Regions from separate parts of the Streptomyces sp. NPDC002276 genome, predicted to be linked through region 3. Evidence: riboswitches for the same ligand, from Rfam matches in the RefSeq annotation. Region 3 holds a riboswitch; each other region holds the start of a gene.
What was found. Region 3 has a riboswitch for S-adenosylmethionine ahead of thrC (threonine synthase). Riboswitches for the same ligand answer to the same signal wherever they lie in the genome.
Positions count from the first base shown of each region.

Region 1 (4,204 bases), on a different contig from region 3:
ATCGCCCGGCAGGAAGTCGAGGACCAGGAAGGACACCGTGTAGGCGGCCCACAGCACCCCGACCGCCTGGGCGAGCCGCTTGATCGCGTAGCGGCGCATGCGTCAGCCGATCCAGGTGTCGTGCAGCTGGATCCGGCTGGAGGCGTCGAAGTTCAGGCCGTGCACCTTCTTCGCCACGCCGATCTGGGTCTGGAGCTCCACCACCGGTACGTAGTAGGCGTTCCGCACGAGCAACTCCTGTGCCTGCTTGACCAGTTCGGCGCGCTTCGCGGTGTCCGTGGTCGCCGCCTGCCCGGTCAGGGTGGTATCCAGCGGGGTCGCGGGCAGACGGTAGAAGTTGGCCAGCTTGGTGGAGAAGGAGCTGCGCAGGATGTCCGGGTCGGCGCGGGTCACATTGCTCCACGCCGCGTCGAAGTCACCCGACTGAAGCGTCGGGGCGAGCTGGGTGACCTGGAGCTGCTTGAGCGTCAGACCGACGCCGACGGCCTTCAGTTGCTGCTGGACCAGCTCCAACGCGGGCTGGTTCGTAGCCGAGTTGGGGATCCAGTCGACGGTCAGGCTCAGCTTCGTGCCGTCCTTCGTCCGGATGCCGTCGCTGCCGACCTTCCAACCGGCCGCGTCCAGCAGGGACTTCGCCTTGGCCGCGTCGGTCGTCAGGTCCGAGGACAGGTCGGCGTAGTCGGGTGTGGTGTGCGCCAGGACGCTGGTCGCCGACTGGGTCCCGGTCGGGAACACCGTGTCGGCGATCTGCTTGCGGTCGATGGCGAACCCGATGGCCTGACGCACCCGCGCGTCCTTCAGAACCGGCCGCGAGTTGTTGAGGGCCAGGCCGAACACCACCCCAGGATTGGCCCGCCGCTGAAGAGTGACCTGGCCGCCCTGGAGAGCCGCCTCATTGGCCTTGCCGACGCTGCTGATCGCGTCCACCTGTCCCGACTGGAGACTCCCGGCCCGAACTCCCGCCTCGGGTACGACCTTGAAGACCACCTTGTCGAGATAGGCCTCGCCGCTCTTGTGCCACAGCGAGGAACCCCAGGCGTACCCGGTGCGCCTGGCGAGCGTGATCGACTGGTTCTGCACGTACTGCTTCAGCACGAAGGGCCCGGAGCCGACCACACCCTGGCTGCACTTCTCCTGCGGGCTCTTCTTCGCGCTCGCCGACGACTCGATGCCCAGCGAGTGCGTCGAAGTGGCTTGCAGGAACTGGGCGTTGGGCTGCTGGAAGGACACCTTGACGGTGAGCGGGTCGACCGCGGTGGTGCTCTTGACGCCGCTGAGATAGCCCTCGGCGAGGGTCCCCAGCGCACCGAGCTTCGGCACCGCGTCGAAGTTGTCCTTGACCACCTGCGCGGTCAGCTTGGACCCGTCGCTGAAGGTGACACCCGATCTGAGATGGAAGGTGAACGTCGTCGCGTCGGAGCTGATGTCCCAGCTCTTCGCGAGCCACGGCACGATCTTGCCGGTCGTGGGGTCCTGGTCGGTGAGCGAGTCCACGATCTGCCGTACCGAGTAGATGGTGTCGTTGCTGGCCACCTGCTGCGGGTCCACGCAGCCCGCGTCGGAGCCCACCGCGAAGGTCAGGCTGCCACCGGATTTGGCCTGTCCGCCCCCGGCGTCGGAGCCACCGCCGCCCGATCCGCAGGCGGTCAGCAGGAAACTCGTGGTCAGAAGGGCGGCCGTAGCCGCGCGTCGAGTGGTTCGGGAGACCGGATGTGCTGTCACGGAGAGGTGCTCCTACTCGTGTCACCGCGTGCTCACGGACCTGTGCGGACCGTGGCTGGACGCGGGAGGTGTCGACCCCGGCGGGGGTGGGACGCCTGAGGCGTGGAAAGCGCGTCGACGGGCGCGGGGCGCACCCGCGCATACGTCGACTCGTGGGAGAAGGGGGGAAGTGGCCCGTGCGAGACGGGCGACCACAGATGTCGGCTTCGCGGGCCGGACAGATGTCAGCCTGGAAGGTCGGACCCGGTCAGCTGTGACACAGACAGCTGGCGGAGCGCCGCAGGTCGATGTGGCGTCGGCGCGAGAGCCGGGAGAAAACCACGGCGTCGTGGCAGGAGGCACTCAGGTCGTAGCTGTTGGGCACGCCGTCCTCCATGTCCGGGACCCCGGTCGTGGGGCCGCGCGCTTGCAGGGTCATCACTGTCCCTGCCGGGCTTTCACCTGGAGCACCCCACCGCGTCGGAGGGTTGCCGGTCAGCCAGCCAGGGCTTGATGCTGACACTCAATGCCGCTGTAGATCGTATGGAGTCGTGTCGCTTTGCGTCAATGCCGGGGCAGAGGTCCGGCATCGGCTACGCTCCTCCACCGGCTCGGAATCGCCCGACTGTGGATCGCACTCCGCCCGGTCGACCGGATTCCGTGGCTGTCTCCTCGGTGTGGTCTCCGCCCGCCCTTCCTCGGCCCCGAGGCGTTCGGCGCCCCGCACGACGGCCTTCACCACCGCGGCCCGTGGCCCGGATCTCGTCACACCCCTCCCCGAACTCCCCCCTGCCGTCCGTCAGTTCCGCCGTGCCGTTCGCGGTCGGCACCCACATGTCGACGACCCAAGGACCCACCATGAAGCGATACATCCTCACCGGCGCACCCGGCGCCGGGAAGACCACGATCCTCCGCCGGCTGAAGGCGGACGGGTTCGACGTCGTCGACGAGGCCGCGACCGCGGTCATCGCGCGGGGGCAGACAGAGGGGGACGCCGAGCCCTGGACCCGGCAGGACTTCGTCGAGAAGGTGGCCGCCCTACAGCGCCGACGGCAGCTGGCATCCGCGACACACGACGTGACCCGGCAGATCTACGACAGGTCCCCGGTGTGCACGCACGCCCTCAGCACGTACTTGGGCCGCCCCGCTCCGGCGGCGCTCCTCGCCGAGATCGACCGGACCACCCGCGACCGGATCTACGAACGGCAGGTCTTCTTCGTCCGCAACATCGGATTCTGCGAACCCACCGACGCGCGCCGGATCAGCTTCCAGGAGTCGCTGGTGTTCGAGCGGATCCACGAGGAGAGCTATCGGCGGTTCGGCTACGACCTCGTGGAGGTCCCGGCCGGTGACGTGCCCGGCCGCGTCGCGCTGATCGCCGACACCATCGCCCGACTCACCGACGAGGCGCGTGACCGCGGGGTCTGAGCGGCGGCTCCGGGAGAGGCCGGCCGCCACGTCGGCCGGCCTCCGTGGTCGTCTCACCGCTCGGGACGCGTGGTGGACGCACCTTCCCGGGTGTGCTTTGATCCGGCCATGGAGACCACTGGCCAGGCACACACGGTGCTGCTCGACCCCTTCTGGGTGAGCCGCCGCGCCGACCAGTTCGACCAGATCTGTCGTTGACCTTCGTGTAACGACCGCGATCTCGCCCCTTCCGCACCCCGCCCGTCTCGGCGCGACACTCCGCTCTCTCGTCAACCGACCGTTCCCAAACGGCCGTTGACACGCGCACCGCCGTGTCCGGGTCTGCTGCCGCCACGAAGGAATCCCATGGCACAGCCCACCGCCCTCCCCGTCATCGATATCTCCCGCTTCCGGGATCCCGGCACCGACCACGATGCCTTCCTGGCCGAACTCCGGGCCGCGGCCCACGAAGTGGGATTCTTCTACGTCACCGGACACGGAGTTCCCGTATCCGTCCGGAACGAGATCCTGCACTCGGCCCGCTCCTTCTTCGCGCTGCCGGACGAACGACGGCTGGAGATCGAGAACGTCAACTCGCCCCAGTTCCGCGGCTACACGCGCACCGGCACCGAGTACACCGCGGGCAGCGCCGACTGGCGCGAACAGATCGACATCGGCCCGGAACGCGCTGCGATCCCCACCGGACCAGGCGATCCCGACTACCTCCGGCTCGTCGGCCCCAACCAATGGCCGTCCGCACTCCCGGAGTTGCGGGACATCGTGCTGCGCTGGCAGGCCGAGGCGCTACGCGTGAGCCGCGAGGTCCTGCGCGCCCTCGCCGCAGCGCTCGGCCAGGACGAGGGCTACTTCGACGAGTGGTTCGATCATGAGGCGGCCGTACACGTGAAGATCGTGCACTACCCGCCGCGCACCGCCGAGACCGCCGACCAGGGAGTCGGCGCGCACAAGGACTACGGATATCTCGCCCTGTTGCAGCAGGACGAGGTCGGCGGACTCCAGGTGCAGGGTGAGGACGGTGAGTGGATCGACGCGGTACCGGTGCCCGGAGCCTTCGTGTTCAACATCGGCGAGATGC
Region 1 is NZ_JBSFCQ010000001.1:912,009-916,212, forward strand. It holds gene ACWIHT_RS04205 (ABC transporter permease) at 1-99, opposite strand, end outside; gene ACWIHT_RS04210 (ABC transporter substrate-binding protein) at 103-1,722, opposite strand; gene ACWIHT_RS04215 (putative leader peptide) at 1,970-2,140, opposite strand; SAM riboswitch class IV at 2,120-2,232, opposite strand; gene ACWIHT_RS04220 (AAA family ATPase) at 2,560-3,129, shown strand; gene ACWIHT_RS04225 (isopenicillin N synthase family dioxygenase) at 3,475-4,204, shown strand, end outside.
Region 1: it holds a riboswitch for S-adenosylmethionine, as region 3 does, so the genes downstream of both, ACWIHT_RS04215 (putative leader peptide) here and thrC (threonine synthase) in region 3, are expected to answer to the same signal.

Region 2 (4,204 bases), on a different contig from region 3:
GCCGCGAACATCCTCAACGCATGGTCCACCACGCTGACTTCGGTGACCGGGAACGCCGACCGGTTCCTCGCGGCCGGTCTGTACGGCTGGCAGTTCGCGAATGCCTGCGAACTCATGCGGGACTACAGCGGGTTCGACCTCGCCGCCGCGCAGCAGATGCTGGCGAACGTCTTCTACCCGCTCAACAACAGCTTCCTCACCAACCACAACGACGCCTGCATCACCAACTACTGGGCCAACTGGGACCTGTGCAACATGGCGTCGATCCTGGCCATCGGGATCCTCAACGGGGACAGCGCCAAGTACGACCAGGCCGTCACCTACTTCAAGTCGGGTGCGGGGAACGGCTCGATCGCGCACGCCGTGCCGTATCTGTACACCGACTCGGACGGCTACGCGCTCGGTCAGTGGCAGGAGTCCGGCCGCGACCAGGGCCACACCGTCCTGGGCATGGGCCAGATGGGCGCGATCTGCGAGATGGCCTGGAACCAGGGCGACGACCTGTACTCGTACGACAGCCGCCGCTTCATGAAGGCCGCGCAGTACGTCGCCAAGTACAACGCGGGCAGCGACGTGCCCTTCACCACCTACACCTGGGGTACCGGGCAGAGCTGTGCCCAGTCCTCCCAGACGGTGATCTCCTCCGCCTCGCGCGGCCAGATCCGGCCGGTGTGGGCGATGCTCCACTTCCACTACAAGCGTCGGATCGGCCTCGACGACAAGTACATCTCGGCCATGTACTACAACCTCGTCGCACCCGAGGGCGGGGGAGGTGACTACGGCTCCGACAGCGGCGGCTACGACCAGCTCGGCTTCGGGACCTTGATGTACGCGAAGTAGCGGCCCGGCCTGTCCACGGGTCGGGACCTGTGCCCGACCCGTGGACGCCCTCTTGACCCCGGGCGACGGTGGATCGACACTCCAGTAGGGAATCCTAGTGAACAGGTAGGGAAACATGGGGCGCCTTGAGCCGGTCACCACCAGCCGAGTGGACCGTTCGCCCCTTCTGACCTCCCGCCGTCACATCGATCTGCTGCGGGTGTGCAGCGCCATGAGCCCACTGCGCTGAGCCCCGTCCACCGTTCGACGACGCTTCCGCCGCGCGTACGTCCACGCGCCCGTACCCGGGGAGTCCCATGTCCGTCACGCCTCTCGCCGCCGTCCCCTCACCCCGCTCCGCCCCCCAGTTCCGTGGCCGGATCGGGAGCGACGCGCGCAGCGGGCACTACGCCGTTCCCCGCCGCTACCGCCTCCATCTGTCCACCGCCTGCGCCGACGGCCTGCGCATCGCCGTCACCCACAGCCTGCTCGGCCTCGAAGAGAGCTGTCCGGCCGTGTTCCTGTCCGCCGTGCCCGACTGTCCGAGTGGTGGACACTCCGCGCTGCGCCCGCTCTACGAGGCGAGCGCCCACCGCTACTCCGGACCCGCCGCCGCGCCCGTGCTCAGCGACGACTGGTCAGGCCGCATCGTCAGCACCCACGCCCCCGACATCACCCGCGACCTCGCCCGGCACTTCGGCGCGGGCGGACCCCGGCTCTACCCGTGCGGCGCCGAGTCGGAGATCGAGGCCGTCGAGCGGCTCTGCGCGCAGGGCGTCGAGGACGCGGCGCAGCGCGCCGGAGCGGCCGGTGGCGAACAGGCGGAGCGCGACGAGGCGCTGGGCCGGCTGCTGGAGACACTGGGCTCGCTCGACCGCTGGCTGGACGGCCGCGAGCACATGATCCGCGACGAACTCACCGCCGCCGACGTCGAGTTGTGGGTGACGCTGGTGCAACTCGACACCGTGCACCGCTACCACCTGGACGCCGCCGCCGTGCAGAGCGTCGCCGACCACCCCCACCTGTGGGCCTACGCCCGTCGGCTGGCCGCCCACCCGGCCTTCGGCACCCATCTGGACCTCGACGGCATCGCCCGCCGCCACCACGCCCGTTGCCAGGGTCTGGAGGCCGCCGGAGCCGCCGTCCAGATTCTGGACTGGGCGGCCCATGCGGCGGACGAAACGGGAGCTTGCCGCAGTTGAGCGGCGTCCGCACCGTCCACTTGCTGGACGGCCGTTGACATTCGTTCGAGCAATTGTCTTAACTTGCGGCCAGAACGGTCATGAGTGTCAGCGACAAGCCCTGGCTTGCTGACCGGCAACCCTCGCACGCGGTGGGGTGCCCCAGGTGACGACCGGACCGGATGACGTTTCGGTAAGCGCGAGGCCCTGCGGGGCCGGAACAGTGACAGGTGACGCCATGTACGCAGCTCCCAGGACGGCCACATGCCGCCCGCAGGGCTGCGTACGGTCGTACGCCAACCTGTTCGTCGCCGACCGCGCTGTCGATCTGCTCCGGGTCAGCAGCGCACTGTGTACCGCGACGGGCCGCGCCCGCTGTCGGGCCTGACGACCAGTCGGCCGACGCACTTCTGACGCACACCCGATCCCGTCGGTGTGCCTGCCCCCTCCCCGCCCTCGGTCCCGCGCTCCCGCGCGTGCCGTCCGCCGTCGCGCGTCCACCGCCACGGACCGGGGTCTGTGAACCCGCCGGAGCCCACCATGAGTGAACCCCCAGGCACCACCGTGTCCCTGGCCGACGCCACCGTAGCTGATGCCTCGTCAAAACCCCTGACAGCACAGCGAGTTCAGCCGCTGCGCCGGCCCGGCCGGTGGATCGTCACCCTGGTCGTGCTGGTGGTGGGCGCGCAGTTCGTCCACGGACTGGTCACCAACTCCTTCTACCAGTGGGACCGCTTCGGCTACTGGTTCCTGCGCCCGACGATCCTCGACGGACTCGTCATCACCCTCGAAGTCGCCGCGCTCAGCGCGGTGTTGGGCCTCCTCGGCGGCATCCTGCTCGCCCTGGCCCGACTCTCCAAGAGCCCGGTACTGCGCGCGGCGAGCTGGACCTACGTATGGGCCCTGCGCTCGATCCCGCTCATCGTGGTGCTGATCTTCCTCTACAACTTCAGCGCCCTGTACCAGACGCTCAGCATCGGCGTCCCCTTCGGACCCGCCTTCTTCTCCTTCGACGAGTCGAAGCTCGCCACCGACATGGTCGTCGCCGTCGTCGGACTCAGCCTCAACGAGGCGGCGTACGCGGCCGAAGTGGTCCGCGGCGGCATCCTCTCCGTCGACCAGGGCCAGCACGAGGCGGCCTCCGCCCTCGGCCTCCCCAAGAGCTACCAGTTCCGCAAGATTGTCTTCCCGCAGGCGCTGCGCTCCATCACCCCGAACTACGTCAACCAGCTGATCGGCCTGATCAAGAGCACCTCGCTGGTCTTCTACGTCTCGCTGCTCGACCTGTTCGGCTCCGCGCAGACGATGGGCTCCACCTACCCCGGCGACATCGTGCCGCTGCTCCTGGTCGTCACCGTCTGGTACCTGATCCTGACCAGCGTCGTGTCCGTCATCCAGTTCTACGTCGAGCGGCACTACGCCCGGGGCGCCACCCGCAACCTGCCGCCCACCCCGATCCAGAAACTCCGCACCGGTGTCACCGATCTGCGGGCCCGCATCCGGAGGGAGACCGCCGTATGACCACGAACACCGTCGAACCGCTGGCGGACATCACACCCGCCGCCGTAGAGGTGCACGACGTCCACAAGTGGTACGGCGCCCATCGCGTGCTGGACGGCGTCGACCTCACCGTGCGGCCCGGCGAGGTCACCGTGATCCTCGGCCCGTCCGGCTCCGGCAAGTCCACACTGCTGCGGGTCATCAACCACCTGGAGAAGCCCGAGATCGGCTACGTCAGCGTCAACGGCGAACTCATAGGGGTGAAGCAACAGGGCGGACGGCTGAAGGAGTTGAGCGAGCGGGCCATCCTCGCGCAGCGCAGCCGGATCGGGTTCGTCTTCCAGAACTTCAACCTCTTCCCGCACCTGACCGTCCTGGACAACGTGGCCGCCGCCCCGGTCGCCACCGGCAGGCTCGGCAAGCCCGAAGCTCTGGAACTGGCAAGGGAGTTGCTGGGCCGCGTCGGTCTCGCCGAGAAGACCGGCGCCTACCCCAGGCAGCTCTCCGGCGGCCAGCAGCAGCGCGTCGCCATCGCCCGCGCCCTCGCCCTGCGGCCCGGCGTCATCCTCTTCGACGAGCCGACCTCCGCCCTCGACCCCGAACTCGTCGGCGAAGTCCTGTCCGTCATCAAGGACTTGGCGACCAGCGGCACCACCCTCGTCATCGTCACCCACGAGATCGGCTTCGCCCGCGAGGTCGCCGAC
Region 2 is NZ_JBSFCQ010000022.1:77,243-81,446, reverse strand. It holds gene ACWIHT_RS39675 (alginate lyase family protein) at 1-840, shown strand, start outside; gene ACWIHT_RS39670 (putative leader peptide) at 956-1,069, shown strand; gene ACWIHT_RS39665 (glutathione S-transferase C-terminal domain-containing protein) at 1,137-2,021, shown strand; SAM riboswitch class IV at 2,098-2,206, shown strand; gene ACWIHT_RS39660 (amino acid ABC transporter permease) at 2,541-3,521, shown strand; gene ACWIHT_RS39655 (amino acid ABC transporter ATP-binding protein) at 3,518-4,204, shown strand, end outside.
Region 2: it holds a riboswitch for S-adenosylmethionine, as region 3 does, so the genes downstream of both, ACWIHT_RS39660 (amino acid ABC transporter permease) here and thrC (threonine synthase) in region 3, are expected to answer to the same signal.

Region 3 (4,204 bases):
CACAGGATTGGGGGCGTGCGCCGGAACGCGTCGACCGCGGCCGAATGTATCCGTCCAACTGCCGTCTGCAACAGGTCAATCCGACGAGAATTCCGGGCAGGACCGGTCGGGAATTTACGGAGAATTCGCCCGACTTCAGGGCAAGTCGGGCCGGATAAAGGGCACATAAGGCGCAAAATACCTGCACACTTTGGCTACTTCTCATCGCACGCGGAGCCGGTACTCATATGCGTTCGGCATGCCGAGTGGAGCGCGTTCCCCAACTGTACCCCGCTCAACCATAGAGAATTGCCCCCTCCGCTTCTCTCGCGGAGGGGGCAATTCGATGAACTCTCGGTAATCGGCATTACCTAGGGTAACGATCAGCCTCCGGCGACGGCCGGGATGATCGAGACGCCGGCGCCGTCCGGAGTCGCCGTCTCCAGCCCCTGCTCGAACCGCACGTCGTCGTCGTTGACGTACACGTTGACGAACCGACGCAGCTTCCCCTGGTCGTCGAGGACCCGGGCGGAGATCCCCGTGTGGTTCTTCTCCAGGTCGCTGATGACCTCGGCGAGGGTGGTGCCTTCGGCGGTCACTTCGGCCTGCCCGCCGGTGTAGGTGCGCAGGATGGTGGGGATGCGGACGGAAACGCTCATGCTCAGGACCTCCGGTCAGGTACGGCTTTGTCTTTTGGGGGCGCGGGCCGTCAGGACGCGAGCCCGGCTTCCCTGAACGACTCAAGGCTCGGGCGGATCGTCGCGGTCAGCCCGGTACCGGCAACCGCGTCCAGCGTCTTCAGACCGTCACCCGTGTTCAGCACGACAGTCGTCAGCGTCGGGTCCAGCAGACCGTTCTCGATCAGCTTCCTCGTCACGCCGACGGTCACCCCGCCCGCGGTCTCCGCGAAGATCCCCTCGGTCCGCGCCAGCAGCTTGATCGCGTCCACACACTGCTCGTCGGTGACGTCCTCCACCGCACCGCCCGTGCGACGCGCGATGTCGAGGACGTACGGCCCGTCCGCCGGGTTGCCGATGGCCAGGGACTTGGCGATGGTGTTCGGCTTCTGGGGGCGGACCACGTCGTGCCCGGCCTTGTAGGCCACGGACACCGGCGAGCAGCCCTCCGCCTGCGCGCCGAAGATCTTGTACGGCTTGTCCTCGACGAGACCGAGCTTGATCAGCTCCTGGAGACCCTTGTCGATCTTCGTGAGCTGCGAGCCGGAGGCGATCGGCACGACCAGCTGGTCCGGGAGCCGCCAGCCGAGCTGCTCGCAGATCTCGTACGCCAGGGTCTTGGAGCCCTCCGCGTAGTACGGCCGCAGGTTGACGTTGACGAAGCCCCAGCCCTCGCCGGCCGGGTCGCCGATCAGCTCGGAGCAGAAGCGGTTCACGTCGTCGTAGTTGCCCTCGATGCCGACCAGCTCGCCGCCGTAGACCGCGGCCATGACGACCTTGCCCTGCTCCAGGTCGTGCGGGATGAACACGCAGGAGCGGAAGCCGGCCCGGGCCGCGGCGGCGCCGACCGCGCCCGCGAGGTTGCCGGTGGAGGAGCAGGAGAGGGTGGTGAAGTCGAAGGCGCGCGCCGCCTCGATGGCCTGCGCCACGACCCGGTCCTTGAAGGAGTGCGTCGGGTTGCCGGAGTCGTCCTTCACGAACAACTTGCCCGCGTCCACGCCGAGTTCGCGGGCGAGGTTGTCGGCCTGGACGAGCTTGGTCCAGCCGGGGTTGATGTTCGGCTTGGTCGCCACGTCCGCGGGGACGGGCAGCAGGGGCGCGTAACGCCAGATGTTCGCGGGGCCCGCTTCGATCCGCTTGCGAAGCTCTTCGGTGTCGTAGGCCGAGAAGTCGTAGGCGATCTCCAGCGGGCCGAAACACTCCTCGCAGGCGAAGACCGGGCCGAGCGGGACGCGGTGGCCGCACTCGCGGCAGGAGAGCGCGGTGGCGGGGCCGAGATCAACGGCGTTCGCGGAAGTGGTGTTCGGGTCCGCGGCGGTCGTGTCCGTCTTCGCGGGGTTCGTGGTGCTTGCAACAGTCTGCGCAGCCATGGAGGCGAGGCCCTTTCCTCATCTTCCTCACGACGCGTTTCGCCATGAGACGGATTTGGCACCTTCCCAAGCCGGGAGCCTCGGCACATGTACGTGTACATGCGACAAGACCGGCTGGAGGGTTGCCGGGGCTTCAACGGGCCGTATCCCTCTGCCCCTCTGGATGAGCGGTGTTCAGTTGTGTATGCAATTGTCTCGCCGACGGCCCCCGACATGCGATGGTCATCAGCGTTGTTCAAGACTGTAACCGAAGGCCAGGACAGTTGAGTGAGCCGTCCGAACCGCGAGATGGATCACTTACTCACTGTCTGTGACCAGCCCTCGCCGAGAGAACGCAGAGGAGCCGCGCAACGTGCTGAAGGAAGTCGAGCACTGGCTGAGCACCCGCTCCTGGTCCCTGACCGATCGGCCGCTCCACAAGATCCTGGCCGCGAAGCACCGTACGGGCCAGTCGGTCTCCGTCGTGCTGCCCGCGCTCAACGAGGAAGCGACGGTCGGTGACATCGTCGCGATCATCCGTCACGACCTCATGCAGCAGGTCCCGCTCGTCGACGAGATCGTCGTAGTCGACTCCGGGTCTACCGACCGCACCTCCGAGGTGGCCGCCGCGGCGGGCGCCCGGGTCGTGCACCGGGACGACATCCTGCCCCGCATCCCCGCCGTGCCCGGCAAGGGCGAGGTGCTGTGGCGTTCGCTGCTGGTGACGAGCGGCGACATCGTCTGTTTCATCGACGCCGACCTGAAGGAGTTCTCCTCGGACTTCGTCACCGGGATCGTGGGGCCGCTGCTCACCGACCCCGGTGTCGACCTCGTCAAGGCGATGTACGACCGCCCGCTGGGCGGCGCGGCCGGACAGGGCGGCCGGGTCACCGAGCTGATGGCCCGCCCGCTGCTGAACATGCACTGGCCTCAACTGGCCGGATTCGTCCAGCCGTTGGGCGGCGAGTACGCGGCCCGCCGCTCGCTCCTTGAGCAGCTCCCGTTCCCCGTCGGCTACGGCGTCGAGCTGGGCATGCTCGTCGACGCGCTGCACCTGGTGGGCCTGGACGCGCTCGCCCAGGTGGACGTGGGTGTGCGCAAGCACCGGCACCAGGACGGGCAGGCGCTGGGGCGGATGGCCGCGCAGATCTACCGCACGGCCCAGCTGAGGCTGGCCCGCGGGCATCTGATCCGGCCGTCGCTGACCCAGTTCGAGCGGGGTCCGGACGGTTTCGAGCCGCGCACGTACTCCGTGGACACGGAGGAACGGCCGCCGATGGTGGACATCACCGAGTACCAGTCGCGCAAGGTGGCGTAGCCGGGGCGGTCATGGACGGCCGTATACGGACCCGTCCGGTCCGTTGTGACCCGTCCGTACGTTTGAGCGTTTCCGGGCCGGGCTAGGTTGTGCCGTATGGCTTCCACGTCGTCCCCCTCGTCCCCGTCCGGTGCTGCTCAGGTGCTCGTCGCGTCCAATCGCGGGCCGGTCTCGTACGAGGTGGGCGACGACGGTTCGCTGCGCGCCCGGCGCGGGGGCGGCGGGCTGGTGTCCGGTCTTTCGGCGATCGGGCCGGACGCGGGGGCGCTGTGGGTGTGCTCGGCGCTGTCGGAGGGCGACCGGGAGGCGGTACGGCGCGGGGTCGGCGAGGACGGTGTGCGGATGCTCGCCATTCCGGCCGACGTGCACGCCGACGCGTACAACGGCATCGCCAACTCCGTGCTGTGGTTCGTCCACCACATGCTGTACCAGACCCCGCTGGAGCCGGTCTTCGACGCGGAGTTCCGGCGCCAGTGGGCGTCGTACGAGACGTACAACCGGGCGTTCGCCGAGGCGCTGGCCCAGGAGGCGGCCGAGGGCGCGGCGGTGCTGGTGCAGGACTACCACCTGTGTCTGGTGCCGGGGATGCTGCGGGAGCTGCGGCCGGATCTCAGGATCGGGCACTTCTCGCACACGCCGTGGGCTCCGTACGAGTACTTCGCGATGCTTCCGGACGACATCCGGGTGCGGTTGATGGAGGGGCTGCTCGGGGCGGACCGGCTGGGGTTCCTGACCTGGCCATGGGCGACGGCGTTCGAGACCTGCGTGCAGGGGCTCGATCCCTATCGGTGGCTCCCTCTGTGGCCGACGGGTTCTCCCCGTGGCGTCGAGCACGTGCGGCGCGATCCGGACACCGGCCGCGAGCGGATCACCCGCAAGAC
Region 3 is NZ_JBSFCQ010000032.1:38,393-42,596, forward strand. It holds gene ACWIHT_RS44380 (MoaD/ThiS family protein) at 363-638, opposite strand; gene thrC (threonine synthase) at 689-2,026, opposite strand; SAM riboswitch class I at 2,042-2,196, opposite strand; gene ACWIHT_RS44390 (glucosyl-3-phosphoglycerate synthase) at 2,379-3,323, shown strand; gene ACWIHT_RS44395 (alpha,alpha-trehalose-phosphate synthase (UDP-forming)) at 3,420-4,204, shown strand, end outside.

Region 4 (4,204 bases), on a different contig from region 3:
ACGACCCCGACATCATCCTCGCCGACGAACCGACCACCGCCCTCGACGTCACCATCCAGGCACAGGTCCTCGACGTCCTGCGCACCGCGCAACGCGAGACCGGCGCCGCGCTGCTCCTGGTCAGCCACGACCTCGGTGTCATCGCCGGGACGGCCGACCGGGTCGCCGTGATGCACGAGGGACGGCTCGTCGAATCAGGCACGGCCGACGACGTCTTCGAGCGCCCCCAGGAGCCGTACACGAAACGGCTGTTGGCCGCCGTCCCCCGGATGGACACCCCGCGCGCACCCCAACCACCCACCGGCGAAACGGTGTTGAAGGTACGCGGCCTCACCAGAACCTTCCCGCTCCTCAAAGGGACCGCCTTCAAGCGCCGCATCGGCTCCGTGTACGCCGTCGACGGCGTCGACCTCGACATCCGGCGCGGCGAGACACTCGCCCTCGTCGGCGAATCGGGCTCCGGAAAGTCGACGACGCTCTTCGAACTCCTCGAACTGGCCCCGCCGGAAGGCGGATCGATCGAGCTGTTCGGCAACGACCTCGCCGGACTCGGGAAGGCGCGGGTGAAGGCCCTGCGTCGCCGCGTCCAGATCGTCTTCCAGGACCCGATGGCCTCCCTTGACCCCCGCATGCCCGTCGGGGACATCGTCGCCGAACCACTGCGCACCCAGGGCGCCGACCGGGCGACGATCGGCCGGCGCGTCCCCGAACTCCTCACCCAGGTCGGCCTGGACCCGGCCCACGCGGAGCGCTACCCGCACGAGTTCTCCGGCGGCCAGCGGCAGCGCGTCGGCATCGCCCGAGCACTCTCCGTCGAACCCGAACTGCTCGTCCTCGACGAACCGGTCTCGGCACTCGACGTCTCCGTCCAGGCCGGGGTGCTGAGCCTGCTGCAACGTCTCAAGGAGGAACTGGGCCTCGCCTATCTCTTCGTCTCCCACGACCTGTCCGTGGTGCGGAACATCGCCGACCGCGTGAGCGTCGTCTACCTCGGACGCACGGTCGAGGCGGGCCCCGTGGACGAGGTGTTCGAGCGCCCCCGGCACCCCTACACCCAGGCCCTCCTCTCCGCCGTACCCCTGCCGGACCCGGCCCGCGAGCGGGAACGGCAGCGGACGCGCATCCTGCTCGCCGGCGACCCACCGAGCCCGACACGACGCTACGACGGCTGCCGGTTCCGGGCCCGCTGCCCGCTCCATCCGCAACTGGCGGAGCCGGAGCGGAAACGGTGCGACCAGGAGGTGCCGGTGTTCGGCGAGGACGGGGCGGCCTGCCACTTTCCGCGGGTACGGGAGGTCGTCTGATCCGCGATCCACACCGGGTTTCGCCCGCCCGCCCGGACACCCTCGCACCGCCGTCGGTCACACCTCGATCGGAGCCACGATGAGCCCGGAATTGATGATGTCGAATGCCGCTCTCATCGTCATCGGCGGATTCCCCGGCACCGGGAAGACCACGCTGTCCCGACTCCTGGCCGCACACATCGGGGCGGTGCATCTGCGCGTCGACACCATCGAGCAGGCGCTCGTCCGGTCCGGCCTGGCGCAGCACCCCGTCGGGCCGGCCGGCTACGTCGTCGGGTACGCCCTGGCCGAGGAACACCTCCGGCAAGGGCTCACCGTGATAGCGGAGTCGGTCAATCCGCTGGCCGTCACCCGGGACAGCTGGCGCGGCGTGGGGGCCGGGGCGGGCCTGCCGGTCGTAGAGGTGGAAGTCGTCTGCTCGGATCCGGCCGAGCATCGACACCGCTTGGCCTCCCGGGAGGTCGACATTCCCGGTCTGCCGCTCCCGGACTGGCAGCAGGTCCGGCAACGCGACTACGAACCGTGGAACCGTGAGCACATCACCCTCGACACTGCCGGAGAGGGACCACAGGACTCGCTCAACTCTCTTCTCCAGCACCTCGATCGACTCCGGCTCCTCGCACCGGTGCCGCTCCCCGGGGCGTCTTGACGGCGAGAGAACAGTCGATCTACGGTGAGCGCGAGCTACGAGTTCCGGTGATCAAGCCCTGGCTGGCCGGACGGCAACCCTCGACGCAGTGGGGTGCCCCAGGTGACGGCTCGGCGGATGTTTCTGTTCTGCAAGTGCGTTTCCACCGGCCTCAGTTGCCGGCGACACCCCTAGGAGGACGACGTGGCAACCGGCCTCGTGCTGTGCTCCCGGCGCCATGTGGATCTGCTGCTGGTCTCCAGCTGTCTCTGTCACAGCTGACCCGTTCCCCGCGCAGCACCTTCACCCACTCCCACCCTTCACGCGACAGCGTGCGCTCGGCAAGTCCTGCCCGCCGCACCCCTTTCGCGCACCCATCCATGCGGAGACAGAGACCAGCCATGGCACACTTCAGCACCGTCAGACCTCTTCGGCCCCTCGGCGCGATATCCCTCGGCACGGCGTTCCTGGTCGCCCTCACCGGCTGCACCAGCAGCAAGACGTCCACCGGCTCCGACGGCCCGACGATCACCGTCGGTACCACCGACCAGGTGACCAGCCTCGACCCGGCGGGCGCCTGGGACGCGGGCTCCGGCACCATCGAGAGCGAGGTCTACGCGACCCTCCTCAGCGTGAAGAACGGCGCCACGGAGGTCTCCCCGGACCTCGCCACCGGCATCAAGCTGACCGGGCCCAAGGAGTACACGGTGACTCTGCGGAAGGGCCTGAAGTTCGCGAACGGTCACCAACTCACGTCCTCCGACGTGAAGTTCAGCTTCGACCGGACCCTGAAGATCGCCGACGAGAACGGCCCCTCGTCGCTCCTCTACAACCTCGCCTCGGTCGCCGCCCCGTCACCGACCACGGTCGTCTTCACCCTCAAGTCCGCCAACGACACCCTGTTCCCCCAGGTGTTGTCCACCGCGGCCGGCTACATCGTCGACGAACAGACCTTCCCCGCGGACAAGATCCTCGACGACAAGGCCATCGTCGCGGCCAAGCCATGGAACGGCCCGTACGGCGTCACGAGCTACGACAAGAACTCGCTGGTCTCCTTCACCCAAAACAGCGGGTACGGCGGCCAGTTGGGCACCCCGAAGACCAAGAACATCCAGCTCAAGTACTACACCGACGCCAGCAACCTGAAGCTCGACGTCCAACAGGGCACCGTCGACGCCGTCTACCGCACCCTCACCACCGCCGACCTCGACGACCTGGCCAAGAAGAAGGACATCAAGGTCCACACCGGTTCCGGCAACGGCATCCGCTACATCGTCTTCGACTTCGCCACACAGCCCTACGGCACCAAGACCAAGGACGCCGACAAGGCCAAGGCGCTGGCCGTCCGCCAGGCCGTCGCCGATTCCGTCGACCGCGCCCAACTCGCCCAGCAGGTCTACAAGAACAGCTACCAGCCGCTGTACAGCTCGGTGCCCGACGGACTCACCGGCGCCAGCGACTCCTTCAAGTCGCTCTACGGCGACAAGAACGGCGGCCCCGACAAGGCGGCGGCCGCCGCACGGCTGAAAGCGGCGAAGGTGACCACCCCCGTCACCCTCAACCTCCAGTACAACAGCGACCATTACGGCTCGTCCTCGGCCGACGAGTACGCGCTCGTCAAGACCCAGCTCGAAGCGACGGGGCTGTTCAAGGTGAACCTCCAGTCCACCGAGTGGACCCAGTACGGCAAGGACCGCATCAAGCACCTGTACCCGCTCTACCAACTCGGCTGGTACGCCGACTACTTGGACGCCGACAACTACCTCTCGCCCTTCTACTCGGCCAACAGCTGGGTCGCCAACGGCTACGACGACCCCGCCGTACGCTCGCTGATCCTGAAGGAGGAGACCGAGACCGACGCCGCCAAGCGCGCCGAACTCCTCAAGGAGGCGCAGGACAAGGCCGCGGCGCAGGTGCCGCTGCTGCCACTGCTCCAGGGATCCACCGCGATCGTCACCCGCACCGACGTCAGCGGTGTACCGGACGCGCTGACCAGCGCGTACACCTTCCGCTGGGCAGGACTCTCGAAGAAGTGAGCGCCCTCACCCAGGAGACGGCCCCCGGCGCCGTCGGCAACCCCGCCGACGGCGCCGCCGGGTACGGACTCGCCCGCTACCTGGTGGTCCGCTTCCTCCTCATCATCCCCACCGTGTTCATCCTGGTCAGCCTGGTCTTCTTCCTGATGCGCGCCACCGGCGACCCGATCAGCGCCGCCTTCGGCGACCGGCTCACCCCGGACCAGCTCCAGGCGAAACTCCACCAGGCGGGCTAC
Region 4 is NZ_JBSFCQ010000001.1:896,348-900,551, forward strand. It holds gene ACWIHT_RS04145 (dipeptide ABC transporter ATP-binding protein) at 1-1,304, shown strand, start outside; gene ACWIHT_RS04150 (AAA family ATPase) at 1,384-1,953, shown strand; SAM riboswitch class IV at 1,987-2,096, shown strand; gene ACWIHT_RS04155 (ABC transporter substrate-binding protein) at 2,334-3,968, shown strand; gene ACWIHT_RS04160 (ABC transporter permease) at 3,965-4,204, shown strand, end outside.
Region 4: it holds a riboswitch for S-adenosylmethionine, as region 3 does, so the genes downstream of both, ACWIHT_RS04155 (ABC transporter substrate-binding protein) here and thrC (threonine synthase) in region 3, are expected to answer to the same signal.